Regions from separate parts of the Faecalibacterium sp. Marseille-Q4137 genome, predicted to be linked through region 2. Evidence: riboswitches for the same ligand, from Rfam matches in the RefSeq annotation. Region 2 holds a riboswitch; the other holds the start of a gene.
The links. Region 2 has a riboswitch for cyclic di-GMP ahead of J3353_RS02715 (CAP domain-containing protein). Riboswitches for the same ligand answer to the same signal wherever they lie in the genome.
Positions count from the first base shown of each region.

Region 1: another riboswitch for cyclic di-GMP. It lies ahead of J3353_RS13385 (hypothetical protein); the one in region 2 lies ahead of J3353_RS02715 (CAP domain-containing protein).

Region 1 covers NZ_JAFREK010000042.1:928-8,900, forward strand. The annotation lists gene nrdD (anaerobic ribonucleoside-triphosphate reductase) at 1-1,821, shown strand, start outside; gene nrdG (anaerobic ribonucleoside-triphosphate reductase activating protein) at 1,891-2,442, shown strand; gene J3353_RS13385 (hypothetical protein) at 2,754-4,952, opposite strand; cyclic di-GMP riboswitch class I at 5,067-5,141, opposite strand; gene J3353_RS13390 (ATP-dependent DNA helicase RecQ) at 5,438-7,018, opposite strand; gene J3353_RS13395 (glycosyltransferase family 2 protein) at 7,307-7,973, shown strand, end outside.
Region 2 covers NZ_JAFREK010000004.1:22,821-30,793, forward strand. The annotation lists gene J3353_RS02695 (DHH family phosphoesterase) at 1-653, opposite strand, end outside; gene J3353_RS02700 (ribonuclease J) at 703-2,505, opposite strand; gene rnhA (ribonuclease HI) at 2,909-3,373, shown strand; gene J3353_RS02710 (hypothetical protein) at 3,370-3,882, shown strand; gene J3353_RS02715 (CAP domain-containing protein) at 3,993-4,862, opposite strand; cyclic di-GMP riboswitch class I at 4,995-5,070, opposite strand; cyclic di-GMP riboswitch class I at 5,196-5,271, opposite strand; gene bilS (flavodoxin family protein BilS) at 5,390-5,893, opposite strand; gene bilR (bilirubin reductase) at 5,921-7,048, opposite strand; gene bilQ (bilirubin utilization transcriptional regulator BilQ) at 7,050-7,475, opposite strand; gene J3353_RS02735 (sulfate/molybdate ABC transporter ATP-binding protein) at 7,598-7,973, opposite strand, start outside.

The DNA.
Region 1 (7,973 bases), on a different contig from region 2:
AACGCCAACAAGAATCCCACCGTGAACAGCGTCCAGCGTGACTATATGGCTGGTGAGATCTCCAAAGACCTGACCGCCCGCCTGCTGCTGGACCCGGAGATCGTCAAGGCACACAATGAGGGCCTGATCCACTTCCACGATTCCGACTACTTTGCGCAGCACATGCACAACTGCGATCTGGTCAACCTGGAGGATATGCTGCAGAACGGCACCGTGATCTCCGGCACCTATATTGAAAAGCCCCACAGCTTTTCCACCGCCTGCAACATTGCCACCCAGATCATTGCGCAGGTGGCATCCAACCAGTACGGCGGCCAGAGCATCAGCCTGACCCATCTGGCTCCCTTTGTGGATGTCTCCCGCAAGAAGATCGCCGCTGAAGTCGAAGCGGAGATGGAAGGGCTGGACGTTACCCCGGAGCGCAAGAAGGAGATCGTGGAGCGCCGCCTGCGCAACGAGATCAACCGCGGTGTCCAGACCATCCAGTATCAGGTCGTGACCCTGATGACCACCAACGGTCAGGCCCCCTTCATCACCGTGTTCATGTATCTGGGAGAAGCCCGCAACGCACAGGAAAAGGCCGACCTTGCCATCATCATCGAGGAGACCATCCGTCAGCGCTATCAGGGCGTGAAGAACGAGGCCGGTGTCTGGATCACCCCCGCCTTCCCCAAGCTGATCTATGTGCTGGAAGAGGACAACATCCGCCCCGGCACTCCTTATTATTACCTGACCGAATTGGCTGCCAAGTGCACTGCCAAGCGGATGGTGCCCGACTACATCTCTGAGAAGAAGATGCTCGAGCTCAAGGTGGACAAAAATGGCGAAGGCCACTGCTACACCTGCATGGGCTGCCGCAGCTTCCTGACTCCCTATGTGGACCCCGAGACCGGCAAGCCCAAATACTACGGCCGCTTCAATCAAGGTGTTGTCACCATCAATCTGGTGGATGTAGCCCTTTCTTCCGGCGGCAACTTCGAGAAGTTCTGGAAGATCTTTGACGAACGTCTGGCTCTCTGCCACAAGGCACTGCAGGCCCGCCATCAGCGCCTGATGGGCACCCCCAGCGATGCCGCCCCCATTCTGTGGCAGTACGGCGCACTGGCCCGCCTGAAGAAGGGCGAGAAGATCGACAAGCTGCTCTTTGGCGGCTATTCCACCATCAGCCTGGGCTACGCTGGTCTGTATGAGTGCGTGAAGTATATGACCGGCAAGAGCCACACCGATGCCGGTGCCAAGCCTTTTGCCCTGAGCGTGATGCAGCACATGAACGACAAGTGCACCGAGTGGAAGAAGGCCGAGAATATGGATTACTCTCTCTACGGCACCCCGCTGGAATCCACCACCTACAAGTTTGCCAAGTGCCTGCAGAAGCGGTTCGGCATCGTGCCCGGCATCACCGATAAGAACTATATCACCAACAGCTACCACGTCCATGTTTCGGAGCCCATTGATGCCTTCACCAAGCTCAAGTTTGAGAGCGAGTTCCAGAAGCTGTCCCCGGGCGGTGCCATCAGCTATGTGGAAGTGCCCAACATGCAGGACAATCTGGAGGCCGTGATAAGCGTGCTGCAGTTCATCTACGACAACATCATGTATGCCGAGTTGAACACCAAGTCCGATTACTGCCAGTGCTGCGGCTACGATGGAGAGATCAAGATCGTTGAGGATGACGGCAAGTTGGTGTGGGAGTGCCCCAAGTGCGGCAACCGTGACCAGAACAAGCTGAACGTTGCCCGCCGCACCTGCGGTTATATCGGCACCCAGTTCTGGAACCAGGGCCGGACACAGGAGATCAAGGATCGGGTGCTGCATCTGTAACCCTCTCAGTCAACGCTTCGCATTGACAGCTCCCCCGAGAGGGGGAGCTTTTTATATGGAGTTTTATCTATGAATTACGCAACAATTAAGTATTACGACATTGCCAACGGGCCGGGGGTGCGCACCAGCATCTTTGTTTCGGGCTGCAGGCACCACTGCCCGGGCTGCTTCAACGAGGTGGCATGGGATTTCGGGTACGGTCAGCCTTTCGACAAGGCTGTGCGCAACGAGATCTTTGCATCCTGCCAGCCCGACTATATTGCAGGCATCTCCCTGCTGGGTGGTGAGCCTTTTGAGCCGGAGAATCAGCGGGAGCTGCTGCCCTTTGTCCGCAGCTTCAGGGCGCTGTACCCGGATAAGAGCGTCTGGTGCTATTCCGGTTACACCTGGGAGCAGCTGACCGGCAGTGTTCCCTGCCCGGCCCGCTGTGAGGTCACCGATGAGCTGCTGAGTCTGCTGGATGTTCTGGTGGATGGCCGCTTTGTGGAAGCCCTGCACGATATCTCCCTGCGCTTCCGGGGCAGCTCCAACCAGCGGCTTCTGGATGTGCCCAAAAGCCTTGCCGCAAAGGCCCCCGTCTGGTGGGAGGACGAAAAAGTCTTTGCGACACACACCATGTAAAGAAAACCGCAAATAACCAGAAATGCCGCCCTGAGCTTTTTACGGCTCAGGGCGGCATTTCCGGTTTTGGGAATATAATCAGTGAATGGCTTGATTGGTTAGCATCCTCACCCTCTCCGTCATTGCTTGCGCAATGCCACCTCCCCTAGTAAGGCAACGACGACGACCGCCGCCAGTGGCGGAAGCAGGGAGGAGTTGTTGGGGCAGCGGCCAGCAGGACGCAAGTGCAAAACCTTGCACGATGCGGACGCTGGGAGCCGCAACCCGTACGCTGTCGCCGCAGGCGACTGAGAGGTTGTACGAAGGATATCTTACCCCTTCATCTCCTGCGCCTTATTCCAAGTCTGGATAACTTCCCAGCGGCTCACAGAAGCGTCTGCGGCCTTATCGGCGGAGATGAGCTGGTTCTCGATGGCCCAAGTCAGAGCCTTCTGTTCATCGGTGGCATCGGGAGCCATCACAGCGGCAGGGGCAGGCTTTCCGGCTTCAGTCCAGACCAGCTTTGCCAGTTCGGCGGTGTTCTGCGGGATGGCCACACCATCGGGCAGGACAGTGTTCAGATACAGCTCGGTGCCGATCATGTAGCCGGTATAACCAACCACAGCAGCGCCCACACCGGCGGTTGCCACCATGGCAACGGTGCCCAGAACGTTGGGTTCCTCGGGCTGGTCGGCCATCCGGTACATCGCACGGATGCTCAAAGTCTGTGCAGGCATCTTGAAGCTTGCAGTGGCGGCATGGGAATCAAAACCGCCCTCTTCCAGCGTCAGAGCCACATCCGCAGGGGAAATCTCCCAGCGGTCGAACACCATGCCCTCCGGGGCATCGGCAGCGGTCAGCTTGACGGTATCGCCTGCCTTGGCAGAGGTGATCTCTGTGCCGTCGGCATTGGTGGCGGTGCCATCGGTCAGGCTCATCCGGTAGTAGCCTTCCTTGACCTGTGCGGTCAGGGTAACGCTCCACTCGTCGTCGCCGTTCAAGGTCAGGTCAAATGCAGTGGTATTGCCCACCTGCTTGGTGATTGCTTCTTCATAGCTCGGGTCGGCAGTGACTTCCCAGCCGGTCCAGGAGGTTGCATCTGCTTCCACGTTCAGGGTCTGGTTGCCCACAACGCCCACCAAGCCGGAGATGCCGTTGGCGGTGCAGTTGTTCAGAGTGACCCAGCTGAGTTTAATGTCGGGCTGATTGTCGAAGCTTGCATATCGTGAAAAAATACCGCCATTAGTAAATCCGTAATTTTTAGTAACAGTATTATCTGGATTTGTTTTGGATACAGAGGCATTTGAATAGCGATCGGTAAATGTACCATTATTTACTGTGCCATAATTGCTTACGCTGAAATTAAATATACCGTCATCGATAGTTCCGAAGTTTCTTACAGAAGTATTAAATTTCCCACCCTCAATCTTGCCGGTTTCTTCGTTTCTAAGAGTGCCCTCAGACGGATTTTCAGAGATAAAAATACCCCCATTGATGATGCCGAAATTTTTGATATTCCAATCGACCTCTGTATTTCCTAAATCAACGATACTATCAGTACCATCATCACACTTCTCTTTAATGGTTAAAGTGTTTGTATTAGAATTATAAATCCACCCATCATGTTCGCTACCAGAGTAAAGTTCGCCGTCTTTATCCACGGGAACTATTTTGCCATCAACAAGACCAATCGTATTCTCCGAAAGCGGAACCTTATCAACAGCGGCCTCAATATAGATATTTCCTGTATCAGGCACTGTAACCTGAAGCGTCTTATCATCAATTTTAATAATATAAGGAGAAAGGCTTTCGTCATAATTCCAATTACGGAATGTCTTGGAAGTAGCGATAACTTTGAAAGTATGGGGCTGATTCTTACCTACCATATAAACACTTTCATTAAAGACAACATCCTCCGGAAGGTTAGGAATCACCGGAATAATCGAGCATCCGGGTGCTTTCAGATACTGATATGTCGTCGATGTAAAATTATCCGGAAGCTGGCAAATCAGACCACCGGTAAGCGTTCCCTTTGTCATTTCAAAGCTTCCGTAGACAATTCCATTCTCGAACTCTGTGTTATCAGATACAGTAGAAGTGTAATTCTTGATATATCCACCTTTCACTATTCCAGATGAACGTGCATCGATCGATTCGAATTGTCCATTCTCAATCGTTGAAAAGTTATAAACACATTTCTGAAAGATGCCATCTTTGATTATTCCAGCTTGGTTGCGAACCTCACATGGGATAGTATTTGGCACTTCAGCATTGACTTCATTAGGATCAAAAGTAGCAGTGAAATTTAATTTATATGATGACGCATCACTACCTGACCATGACCAATTATAGGCATGATCAACAATGATCATACCATTAACCGCATTTTTCCCTTTGGTATCCGGCTGGTCACCAATAAAACTAAGATGATTCACATACGTAGGTTTATCTGCCGCAAACGCCGCCGTGGGCAGCATTGTCAAAGCCATGCCAACGGCCAGAATGGCGCTGACAAGTCGTTTGAGTTTCATTGTGATTCCTCCTTTAGAGTCTACCCCAAATGTGTATTGCACCCACCGCAAACGTAAAAAAGCGCCGCACCTGCCCCGAAAGGCTGGTGTGGCGCTGTGGATGTACTTCTTGGGAAGTGCAGCTGGTTGCCCGGTCTGGGCCCTTTAGCTTTGCGTCGCAGCCTTCCGGCTGGTTTGCCAATTCTTCTGTTTTGCGGGGGTGCTCTTGCACATCCTATTATACCCCCCCCCCCTACATATAAATCAAGTGTTTTTGTCATGTTCGGAATATGTTACAAATATAGTCTATTTTTTAGTGTAGTTTGACTGGGATGGGGGGTGGCCCTCTCCGTCATTGCTGCGCAATGCCACCTCTCCCTTCGGGAGAGCTGTCGAGCGATAGCGAGACTGAGAGGGTGAGGCCGTCAAAGAGTGACGAAACCAGAAATGCCGCCCGAGCTTTTCAGCCCAGAGCGGCATTTCCGGTTTTTCCTTTCTGTTTTATGTTACCTTGAACTTACCATATCCTCAATGACACTCAGGAACTCCTGCCCATAGCGGGCGGCCTTTTTCTCGCCCACACCGGGGATATTGAGCAGTTCCTCCACGCTCAGGGGCTTTTTCAGCGCCATCTGGCGGAGGGTGGAATCATTGAACACCATATAGGCAGGGAGCTTCTGCTTTGCGGCCAGCCGCTTGCGCAGGGCATAGAGGGCAGCCAGCAGCTTCTCGTCCGCTTCGCTGAGGGCATCTTCGTCGGCACGGCGGCGGGAGGCCGAGGCCAGCCGCTTTGCACTGGCTGCGGCACGCTGGCGGGCCTGTGCCGCCTGCTCCTCCACCTGTTCGGCAGCCTGTGCTGCCAGCAGACAGTTGGAACAGTTCTCGCACTTCTGGGGCGCGGCCTCGCCGAAGTAGCTCAGCAGATACCCCCGCAGGCAGCGCAGCGTGGTGGAGTAGAAGGTCATGTATTTGAGCCGTTCCTCTGCCTTGCGTGCCGCTTCGGCCTTGACATCCGCAGGCAGGCCGTTGTCAGCCTCCATCTCCTTGTCGATGAAGAACCGGATGGTGCGCACATCGGTGCCGGAATAGAGCAGGGTGCAGCGGGCTGGCTCCCCGTCACGGCCCGCGCGGCCCGCCTCCTGATAATAGCTCTCCAGATCCTTGGGCATATTATAATGGATGACGAACTGGACGTTTGGCTTATCGATGCCCATGCCGAAGGCATTGGTCGCCACCATGATCTGCACCCGGTCATAGAGGAAATCGTCCTGATTCTGCCGCCGGGTATCCGCATCCAGTTTGGCGTGGTAGGCTGCCGCACGGATTCCCCGGCTCTGCAGCAGGCGGGTGGTCTCGTCCACCTGCCGGGTGGTACTGCAATAGATGATGCCCGCATTGTCCCGCTCCCTGAGCACAAGGTCGAGCAGAACTTTGGGCTTCTCGCTGGGCAGGGCCCTGCGGGTGGCAAAATAGAGGTTGGGCCGGTCGAAGCTGGTGGTCACCTCGTAGGGGGTGTGGAGTTCCAGATGGGTGCGGATGTCCTCCCGCACATGGGCCGTGGCGGTGGCCGTAAAGGCTCCCACCACCGGGCGCTTGGGCAGGCTGTCCACAAACGCCCTGATGCGCAGGTAGCTGGGGCGGAAGTCCTGCCCCCACTGACTGATGCAGTGGGCCTCGTCCACCGTGACCATGCTGATCTCCCGCTCCTGCGCAAACCGCTGGAAGCCCGGCATCTCCAGCCGCTCCGGAGCCACATAGATGATCTTATACCACCCCTCCCGGGCGCGGCGGAGCATCAGGGCCTTCTGGTTGTCCGTCAGGCTGTTGTTCAGGAAAGCTGCCGCCACACCGGCCTGTACCAGCGCCCCCACCTGATCCTTCATCAGGCTGACCAGCGGCGAGACCACGATGGTGATGCCCGGCAGCAGCAGGGCCGGCACCTGATAGCAGATGGACTTGCCCGCACCTGTGGGCATCACGGCCAGCACATCCTGCCCGGCCAGCAGGCGGGAGACGATCTCCTCCTGCCCCGGGCGGAAGCTGTCGTAGCCAAAGACTTTTTTCAGAATACTATGCGGACTTTCCATGGTTCCTCCTATCCATACAAAACCGCTCCGTCATTGCTTCGCAATGCCACCTCTCCTAGTAGGAGAGGCAAGTCTTGGCTCCCCTACCAGGGGAGCTGGACGCAAAGCGGCCTGAGAGGTTTATAACCCAATCAGTATACCACAACTCCCCGGATAATTGTAAAACATCTCTGACATTTCCCACGTTCGATAGCATTTCCTGCACAAAAATGCTATAATATGAGTACATATCTCCATCCCGGCCCCTGCCTTGTGCATCTGCCGGAAAAGAGCAAAGGAGTATTTTGTATGGCTCAGAAATTGATCACCTTCGCCGTCCCGTGCTACAACTCGGCGGCATATATGCGCCACTGCATCGAGACCCTGCTCTCCGCCGGGGAGCAGGCCGAGATCATCCTGGTGGACGATGGTTCCACCAAGGATGACACCCCCGCTATCTGCGACGAGTACGCCGCCAAATATCCCACCATCGTCAAGGCCATCCATCAGGAGAACGGCGGCCACGGCGAGGGCGTGAATCAGGGCATCCGCAACGCCACCGGCCTGTATTACAAGGTAGTGGACAGCGACGACTGGCTGGACGAAGCAGCCCTCAGGACCGTGCTGGCCAAGCTGAACACGCTGACTGCCCGGGGCACCGCGCCTGACCTGATGATCTGCAACTATGTCTACGAGCACGTGGAGGACAACACCAGCCATACCGTGCGCTACACCAACGTGTTCCCCCAGAACCGACTGTTCAGCTGGACGCATGTCGGCCACTTCCGGCCCGACCAGAACCTGCTGATGCACTCGGTGATGTACCGCACACAGGTGCTGCGGGACTGCGGCATGGTGCTGCCCAAGCACACCTTCTATGTGGACAACATCTTTGTCTACCAGCCCCTGCCCTTTGTCAAGAGCATGTATTATATGGATCTGGACCTGTACCGCTACTTCATCGGCCGGGCCGACC
Region 2 (7,973 bases):
CGGCCGATCATATCCTCCAGCACCCGGTTGATGCCCTCCAGCAGGCGGGCGCGCTCACTGTCCAGCATATCGCTGAACACATCGTCGTAGCCGTCCACCAGGAACACCATGTAACCCGGGCGGCTGGCCTTGTACTCCGTTTCGATCCTGCGCAGGGCGGTCTCCTCATTGAACACAAGCAGCGTCATACTCTCGCTGCCGCCCGGCACGGTACTGCTGTGCACATTCCACACACCATCGGCCAGATTGAGCTGCTGCCCCTCCGGGGTGCGGGCCTGTGCGGTGTCCAGGCCGGGCAGCAGCTTCTGTGCCCTGCCTGCAAGCCGGTCCTCGCCGCCCAGCAGCGCCGTGCGGAAGCGGCTGTTGTACCACAGCACCGTCTCGCCAGAAAGCAGAGCCGCCGGCTGAGAGAGGGATTCCAGGCTGTATTGGGTCCTGGAATTTTCAAAGCTGCCGCCAGCCACCCACTTGGCGGTCCAGCGCCGCAGCTGATACCGGAAAACGCAGATGCCGATGCCCCACAGCACCACCAGCACTGCCAGCGCAGGCCAGCCCGCGGGCCGCTGCACCAGAAGCGCCAGTGTCAGCAGTGCACACAGCACTGCCAGCGCGGCGATCAGCATTTCCAACGTCCATCTCGGTTTTTGTTTCATGGGATCTTCTGCCTCCTGGTCTGCCTGCCCCGGCGGGGCGGCTTCCGGCTTATACCTCCATCAGAATGGGGAGGATCATCGGGCTGCGCTTGGTGCGGCGGTAGATATAGCTGCTCAGCGCCTCACGCACCCGGGTCTTGACGCTGTTCCAGTCGCGCACATGCTCTTCCACGCAGCGATCCAGCGCGTTTTCCACAATGCTCTGTGCCCCGTCCATCAGGCTCTCGTTCTCGCGCACATAGACAAAGCCGCGGCTCACAAGGTCAGGCCCCGCCAGCACCTTGCCGGTCTTGCTGTCCACGGTAGCCACAATGATGACCAGACCGTCCTCAGAGAGATGCTTGCGGTCACGCAGGACCACATTGCCCACATCGCCCACGCCCAGGCCGTCCACCATCACAGCACCGGCGGTGACAGGCTCGCCCAGTTTGATCTCGTCCCGGCTCAGGATCACGTTGGAGCCGTTCTCGGCAATGAGGATGTTGCTGGTGGGAATGCCCAGAGACGCGGCGGTCAGGGCATGCTTTTTCAGCTGCTTGTACTCGCCGTGCACGGGCAGGAAATACTTGGGTCTGGTCAGGGTGAGCATCAGCTTCTGCTCTTCCTGGCAGGCGTGGCCGGAAACATGGACATCATACATGCTCTCGTAAATGACCTCCGCGCCCAGCAGGAGCAGACCGTTGACGATCTTGGTCACGCTCTTCTCGTTGCCGGGAATGGGGTTGGCGGAGATGATGATGAAGTCGCCGGGGCCCACCCGCACCTGGCGGTGGCTGCAGGAGGCCATGCGGGAAAGGGCGCTCAGGGGCTCACCCTGGCTGCCGGTGGTGATCAGCACCACCTGCTCCGGCGGGTACTGGTTCAGCTCATCCACACTGATGAGGGTGCCCTCGGGGATGTGCATATAACCCAGCTCCTGCGCCATGGCAGTGTTATTGACCATGCTGCGGCCGCTGAACGCCACCTTGCGGCCATCCTCCACGGCTAGGTCGATGATCTGCTGGACGCGGTAGATATTGGACGCAAAGGTCGCAATGATGATGCGCTTGTTCCGGGCACGGGCAAACAGGTTGCGGACACCGGCGGCCACCTTCTGCTCCGTGGCGGTAAAGCCCGGGCGCTCGGCGTTGGTGGAATCGCTCAGCAGAGCCAGCACACCCTTCTGACCATACTCTGAAAGGGTGGTCAGGTCGGTCACGCCGCAGGCCAGCGGGGTGTAATCGATCTTGAAGTCGCCGGTCTGGATGATCGTTCCGGCAGGGCTGTCAATGGCAAAGGCCACGGAGTCGGGGATGGAGTGGTTGACATGGATGGGCTCCACGGTAAAGCAGCCCAGCTTGATCTTCTGTTTGGGGGTGATCTCCACGAACTTGGTCTTGCCCGCCAGACCAAACTCCTCCAGCTTGTTCCGGATGAGGCCGCAGGTCAGCCGGGTGCCGTAGATGGGCAGATCAAACTTCTGCAGCAGGTAGGGAATGCTGCCGATGTGGTCTTCGTGGCCGTGGGTGATGAGCAGGCCCTTGATCTTGTCCCTATTCTGCACCACAAAGGTAAAGTCAGGGATGACCATGTCCACGCCGTACATCTCACTGTCCGGGAATACAAGGCCGCAGTCCACAATGATCATATCCCCGTTGCACTCATACACGGTCATGTTCTTGCCCACTTCACCCAGACCGCCCAGCGGGTAGATGTGGATGGGCACAGCGGCCTCCTTGGACTGCTGAGTACGGCGGGGCCGCCGGTTATAATAAGGGCGGCGGGTGCGGGTACGCTTTTCCCCGCCGGATTCACTGTTTCTGTTCGGATTGTTCTGAGCCTGAGCCGGGTTCTGTTCTTTGACCTGTGCCATGCGGTACCTCCAAAATCAATTACAAAACGCAGGCACACCCCTTTGCGAGCGGCCTGTCTGCTGTGAAGGAGCAGCAAACACACCGCCGCTCCCATCGAAACCATCGTATAGAATTTTTCGCTTCCATGCCCGTTTTCGGCACTGGGATGGCCGGAACGGAGTAATTTCTGCCCTATCAGTCCATCTGTTCGATGCGACCGCGGCACTGCCCCGTTCCAGCCGGACACACCGCACCGGTGCGCCCCTATACGCATTTTGTTACAAACAGTATAGTATTTCTTGTCCACTTTGTCAATTCAAAGCTTTGCCGGAAAAGCCGGGGATGATACGTTTTCCTCTTGACAGAACCGGAAAAATAGCTCTAAATAGAGGTATCCAAAAATTCAAGTTCCGGGAGAAACAGATGAAACAAGTCGAAGTTTACACCGATGGCGCATGCAGCGGCAACCCCGGCCCGGGCGGCTGGGGTGCAGTGCTGCGCTACCGCTTCAACGGCAAGGTCTATGAAAAGGAGCTCAGCGGCGGCGATGCTTCCACCACCAACAACCGGATGGAGCTGACCGCATTTATCGAGGCCCTGCGCCAGCTCAAGGAGCCCTGTGAGGTGCGGCTGTGCTCTGACAGCCAGTACGTCATCAACGGGCTGGAAAAGGGCTGGGCCAGGGGCTGGAAGCGCCGGGGCTGGAAAAAGTCCGACGGCTCCCCTGCCCTGAACCCCGACCTGTGGGAACAGGCATTGGAGCAGGAAGCCCGGCACAAGATCACCTATGTCTGGGTCAAGGGCCATGCAGGCCACCCGGAAAATGAGCGCTGCGACCAGTTGGCCGTGGCACAAAGTCAGGCACACGGAGGGAGACAGGGACGATGAGCGATACATTTCTGCCCGGCAGCGGGTTCGATACCTATGAACAGCAGGACAAGGTGCTGGTGGGCCTGTGCGGCGGCACGGGCTGCAAAGCAGCTGTCCGCATTTTACAGCAGCAGGGCTTTGCGGTGATGGGCGCTGTGGTGCGTCTGTGCACCGATGACCCCGTTGTGGATGCCGCCAAGGAAGCCGCCAAGGCTCTGGGCATCGAGTGCATCACCCTGAATGCCAGCGAACTGGCCAGCCAGCTGGCCGAGGAGACCGCTGCCCCGGCCGATCTGCGCTTCCCCGCCCTGCTGGCGGCGGCTGACCGGCTGGGCATCCAGTACATTGCCACTGGCCACCGCGCCCGGGTAGAGACCGGTGCGGACGGCGTGCACGTCCTCTGCCCTGCCGAAATTGCGGACGAGAGTGCCCGGCTTGCCGCCCTGCCGCAGGAGACGCTGGGCCGACTCATCCTGCCCTTGGGCGATTTCAGCCCCGAGGATGTGGCTGAGATGGCAGCAGAATAAAAAAACAAAAGAGATGCACCCCGCCTTCCTGATTCAGGTTCAGGGAGCGGGGTGCATCTCTTTTTGCTCTGTTTTATTTCATCGTACAACGCTCAATGGAAGTCATCCGCTTACTTTGCGAAGATCTGGATCCAGTTGTGGCCCCACTGAGAATTGGCATCGTAGTTGTAGCCAAGGCACATATACTTGGCGGCGGGGTCCATGATATTGACACGGTGGCCTTCCGAAGCCATCCAGTCTGCAACGACCTTTTCGGGCGTAGTCTCGCCCCAGGCGGCATTCTCGCCGGTGGCGGTATCAGACACACCGTACTCCTTCAGCACGGTGAAGCAGTTGGTGCCATCGGGGCGGGTGTGGGAAGCGACCTTTGCCACTTCCTTTGCGCGCTCATCGGCGGCGGCCTGCAGCTTGGCATCGCCCATGGCCAGAGGTGCCAGATTTTCCTTTGCACGCTCAGCGTTGACCAGCGCCAGCACTTCCTGTGCGAAACCGTTCTCACTGGTGCCGCGGGCGTAGGTGAAGATCATCACCCAGTAATTGCCGTACTCGCCGCCCTCGTAGTAGCCAATGCCAACGGAGGTGGCATCCTTGTCCAGCATCCGCTCCTTGAAGAAATCGTAGCGATTCCAGGCGGCGACCACATCCGAAGCATTCTCAGCAGCTGCCCAGTAGTTCTCACCCACAGAAACATCGTCCACACCGTACTCCGGCAGGATGGTGAACTCGCGGCTGCCATTGGGGCGGTTGTAGGAGTAATTGACGGTAAGTTCTTTTGCACGGGCCTGTGCGGCAGCATTCAGTGCGCTGCTGCCCATGCTCAGAGGAGCCACACCAGCCTGTGCACGCTCTGCGTTGACGAGCTGCAGCAGCTCATCGGCCTTGGAAGCTGCGTGTGCGGGCATTGCCAGAACAAACATCAGGCAGATGAATGCGGCGCAGCAGACCAGATTCTTCAGGACTTTCATCGAAGCGTTACGCATGGTGTTGAACCTCTTTTGTGTTACCCCATGAAAAAAGGTGTCGATTGCTGGTATACTCGGCAATCGACACCTGATGCTTCAGATGAAGGTCACTCAACACCCAATCTCCGCTGTGGAGACCCTCAGGTGATGAGAAGCAACTGGCTGCCATTTTACAGGCCCTATAGCTTTGCGTCACAGCCTTTCGACTGCTTTGCCGAGGATATTCAGTTTTGCGTGCCTTTCTTCTTTTGGGAAGAAATTTGAGAACGAAAAAAGGTGTTGTTCTGCAATACACTCAGCAAAACAACACCTAGAAATTCTAAGCAGGTCGCCCAAAGAAAGATTTCTTTGAGAAGCAGCTGGCTGCCATTTTACAGGCCCTGTAGCTTTGCGTCACAGCCTTTCGACTGTTTTGCCGAGAATATTCAATTCACCTTGAGGAGCCGTTTCCATTTCCTCGACACTATCCTACCACATCGGACAGAACCTGTCAATTGTTTTGGAGCAGCTTTCTCAAAAAATCTGCTTTTTGAAGAGTTCTTCCGTTATGCCTGCACCTCTGCTGCCTTTTTGCGCAGCTGGTCGAGGTCTGCGGCATCCGGGTGAGCCAGCGCCTTGTCAAAATTCTCGATCAGCATTTCGAGATTGGGCGCATGGTTGGGCTGCTGCAGCATCTTTTCGTACTGCTGGCGCACAGTCATGGGCATCTTGCCCTGGCACATATAGGTTCCAATGACCGTGTTGCTCTCATCCAGCGATTTCTGCACCGCTGCCAGGATCTGCTCGAAATATTCCGCACTGCCGCCAAAGCCTGCGGTACCGAACAAAAAGACCCGCTTCCCCTTCAGGGTCTGCAAAAAGGCGGTGAGGGTGTCATCGGCATGGCCCTTGTCCGTCCAGAAGCCGATGTAAAGGGTCTCAGCCTCCAGTGCTTCCGGAGCCGGTGCTCCGAAGTAGGTGCACTCATTCTGGGGCAAGCTTGCGCGAAGGGTGTCGGCCAGCAGGCGGGTGTTGCCGGTCTTGCTGCTGAAAACGATGGCGTAGCTCATGGTCATTCTCCTTTATTCTCTTTGATATCAGATGCTGCCCTGTTCTTTTGCGTTCAGGGCATCATAGACACAGCGGGTGCCCTGATGGGCGATCAGGCCGCCCAGGCACTTTTTGTTGCAGCGGACACAGCGGTGGATCTTTGCCGCATTGCCGCTCTGCAGTTTGTTGACCCAGTTGGGGTCGGCCAGCAGCTGGCGGCACATTGCCGCGCACTGGATGCGGCCGCTGGCAAGCTGCTGCTCCACAAAATCGGGGTCGTTCAGGCCGCCCACACCGCAGAGCGGCACGCTGGTATACCGGCGCACCTCATCGCAGAACTTGAGGAAGCAGCCGGTCTCCTTGAACTCGGGGTGGTTGGCCGGCGGGATGGTGTTTTCCAGCGCAGAGTGGTTGGCCAGTGTCACATGGAAGCTGGTCACGCCTGCCTGCACCAGCAGGGGCACGAACACGGCCAGTTCCTCCTCCACCACACCGGCGTTGCCGTAATGGGGGTTCTCCTGCCGGACAGCCAGCTTGTAGTCAATGGCCATGCCGGGCACAGCGGCGTGCACTGCCTTGACAGCCTCCACGGCAAAGCGGGCGCGGCGCTCGGCACTGCCGCCGTATTCATCGGTGCGGTGGTTGAAGATGGCGGAAGAGAAGCTGCCGCACATCCGGTCGCCGTGCACCTGCACCATGTCAAAGCCAGCCTGCTTTGCCAGCACAGCGGCCTTGCCAAAGCCCGCGATGATCTGATGGATCTTTTTCTGGGACATCTTGGTGATGTAGGGACCCACGGCATCGTTCATCCGCTCCCGCAGCTGGTCGGGGGTGATCTTTTTCATCAGCATCCCCGGGATGCACTTGATGATGGACATCATGTCGGTATCGGTCTGGTGGAGCTGGGCGCAGACCTTGCAGCCATATTTGTGGGCAGTCTCGCAGATCTGCTGATAGAAGGCAAAGCCCTTTTTGTCAAACAGGGACTTCTCAAACCGGCTCTTGGCCACCGGCACGTCGCCGATGATGATCATGGCGCAGCCGCCCTTGGCCAGCCGCTCCATCTCTGCCAGATATTCCTCGTCCGAAAGGCCGAAGGTGGTGGGGGCAAAGATGATGCGGTTCTTCAGCTGCAATCCACCGTAATCAATGGGGCTCAGGATGGTGTCGTACATGTTACACACTCTCTTTCCTCGTCCGTGCTGCCTTTTGCAGCAGGCTCAGGAGCTGGTGCTGTTCCTCTTCGGTCAGCCCGCTCAAATTTTGTGCATCCCAATCGAAAAATACCTGGTGGCAGGTCCGGAATGCTCTCTCACCCGCCGGGGTCAGCCCCAAATGATAACTGCGGCCCTGCTTTTCCCGGGTCATAAAGCCATCTTCCACCAGCTTGATCACGCTGCGCTGGCAGTGGCCCCAGTCCAGGTGCAGGTTTTTGGTCATCTCAGCCGGGGTGCAGCCGGGATGTTTGCCCACGTAGATCACAAAATACATCATACCAAAGCTCAGGCCAAACTCCTGCAGCTGCTGGGTGGTGTAGGCTGCGAACTGCTTGTAAAACTCCATCACGTAGAAGGATATGGTCGATTGGATCACTCTTTGCATCTCCTTTACTTGACAAGGTCTAGTATAATCACATTACTTGATAAAGTCAAGTACTTTTTTCAAAAAATTTCTCCCTGCTCCGTATTTCTGTTTCTGGAGCAGGGAGAAAACGATTTTTTGCCTCAGACCAGCGGCATGATATTTTCCGGGGCGGCAGCAAGGCAGGCGGGTGCTTTTGGCGGCGGGGCCGCCAGCGTCTCCTTGGACACCTTCCACCACAGGCGGGCCTCACCGTCGGGCAGGGTGAAGATCATATTCCAGTCAAAGGGATTCTCACTGGTGGAGACAGCCTGCACCGGCAGGCTGTTGGGGGTGCCGGGAGCGCAGGGCGCAAAGTCATGGGCGCGGATGCCCACGGCACGGCAGCCCTCGGGCACCGGCAGAGCCACGGTCAGCGGCTGTTCCCAGCCCGCCAGATGAACGGTATGCTCCCCCACCCGGGTGCAGGGCAGAATGTTCTTGCAGCCGGTCAGGCGGGCGGCGGCACGGGTGCGGGGG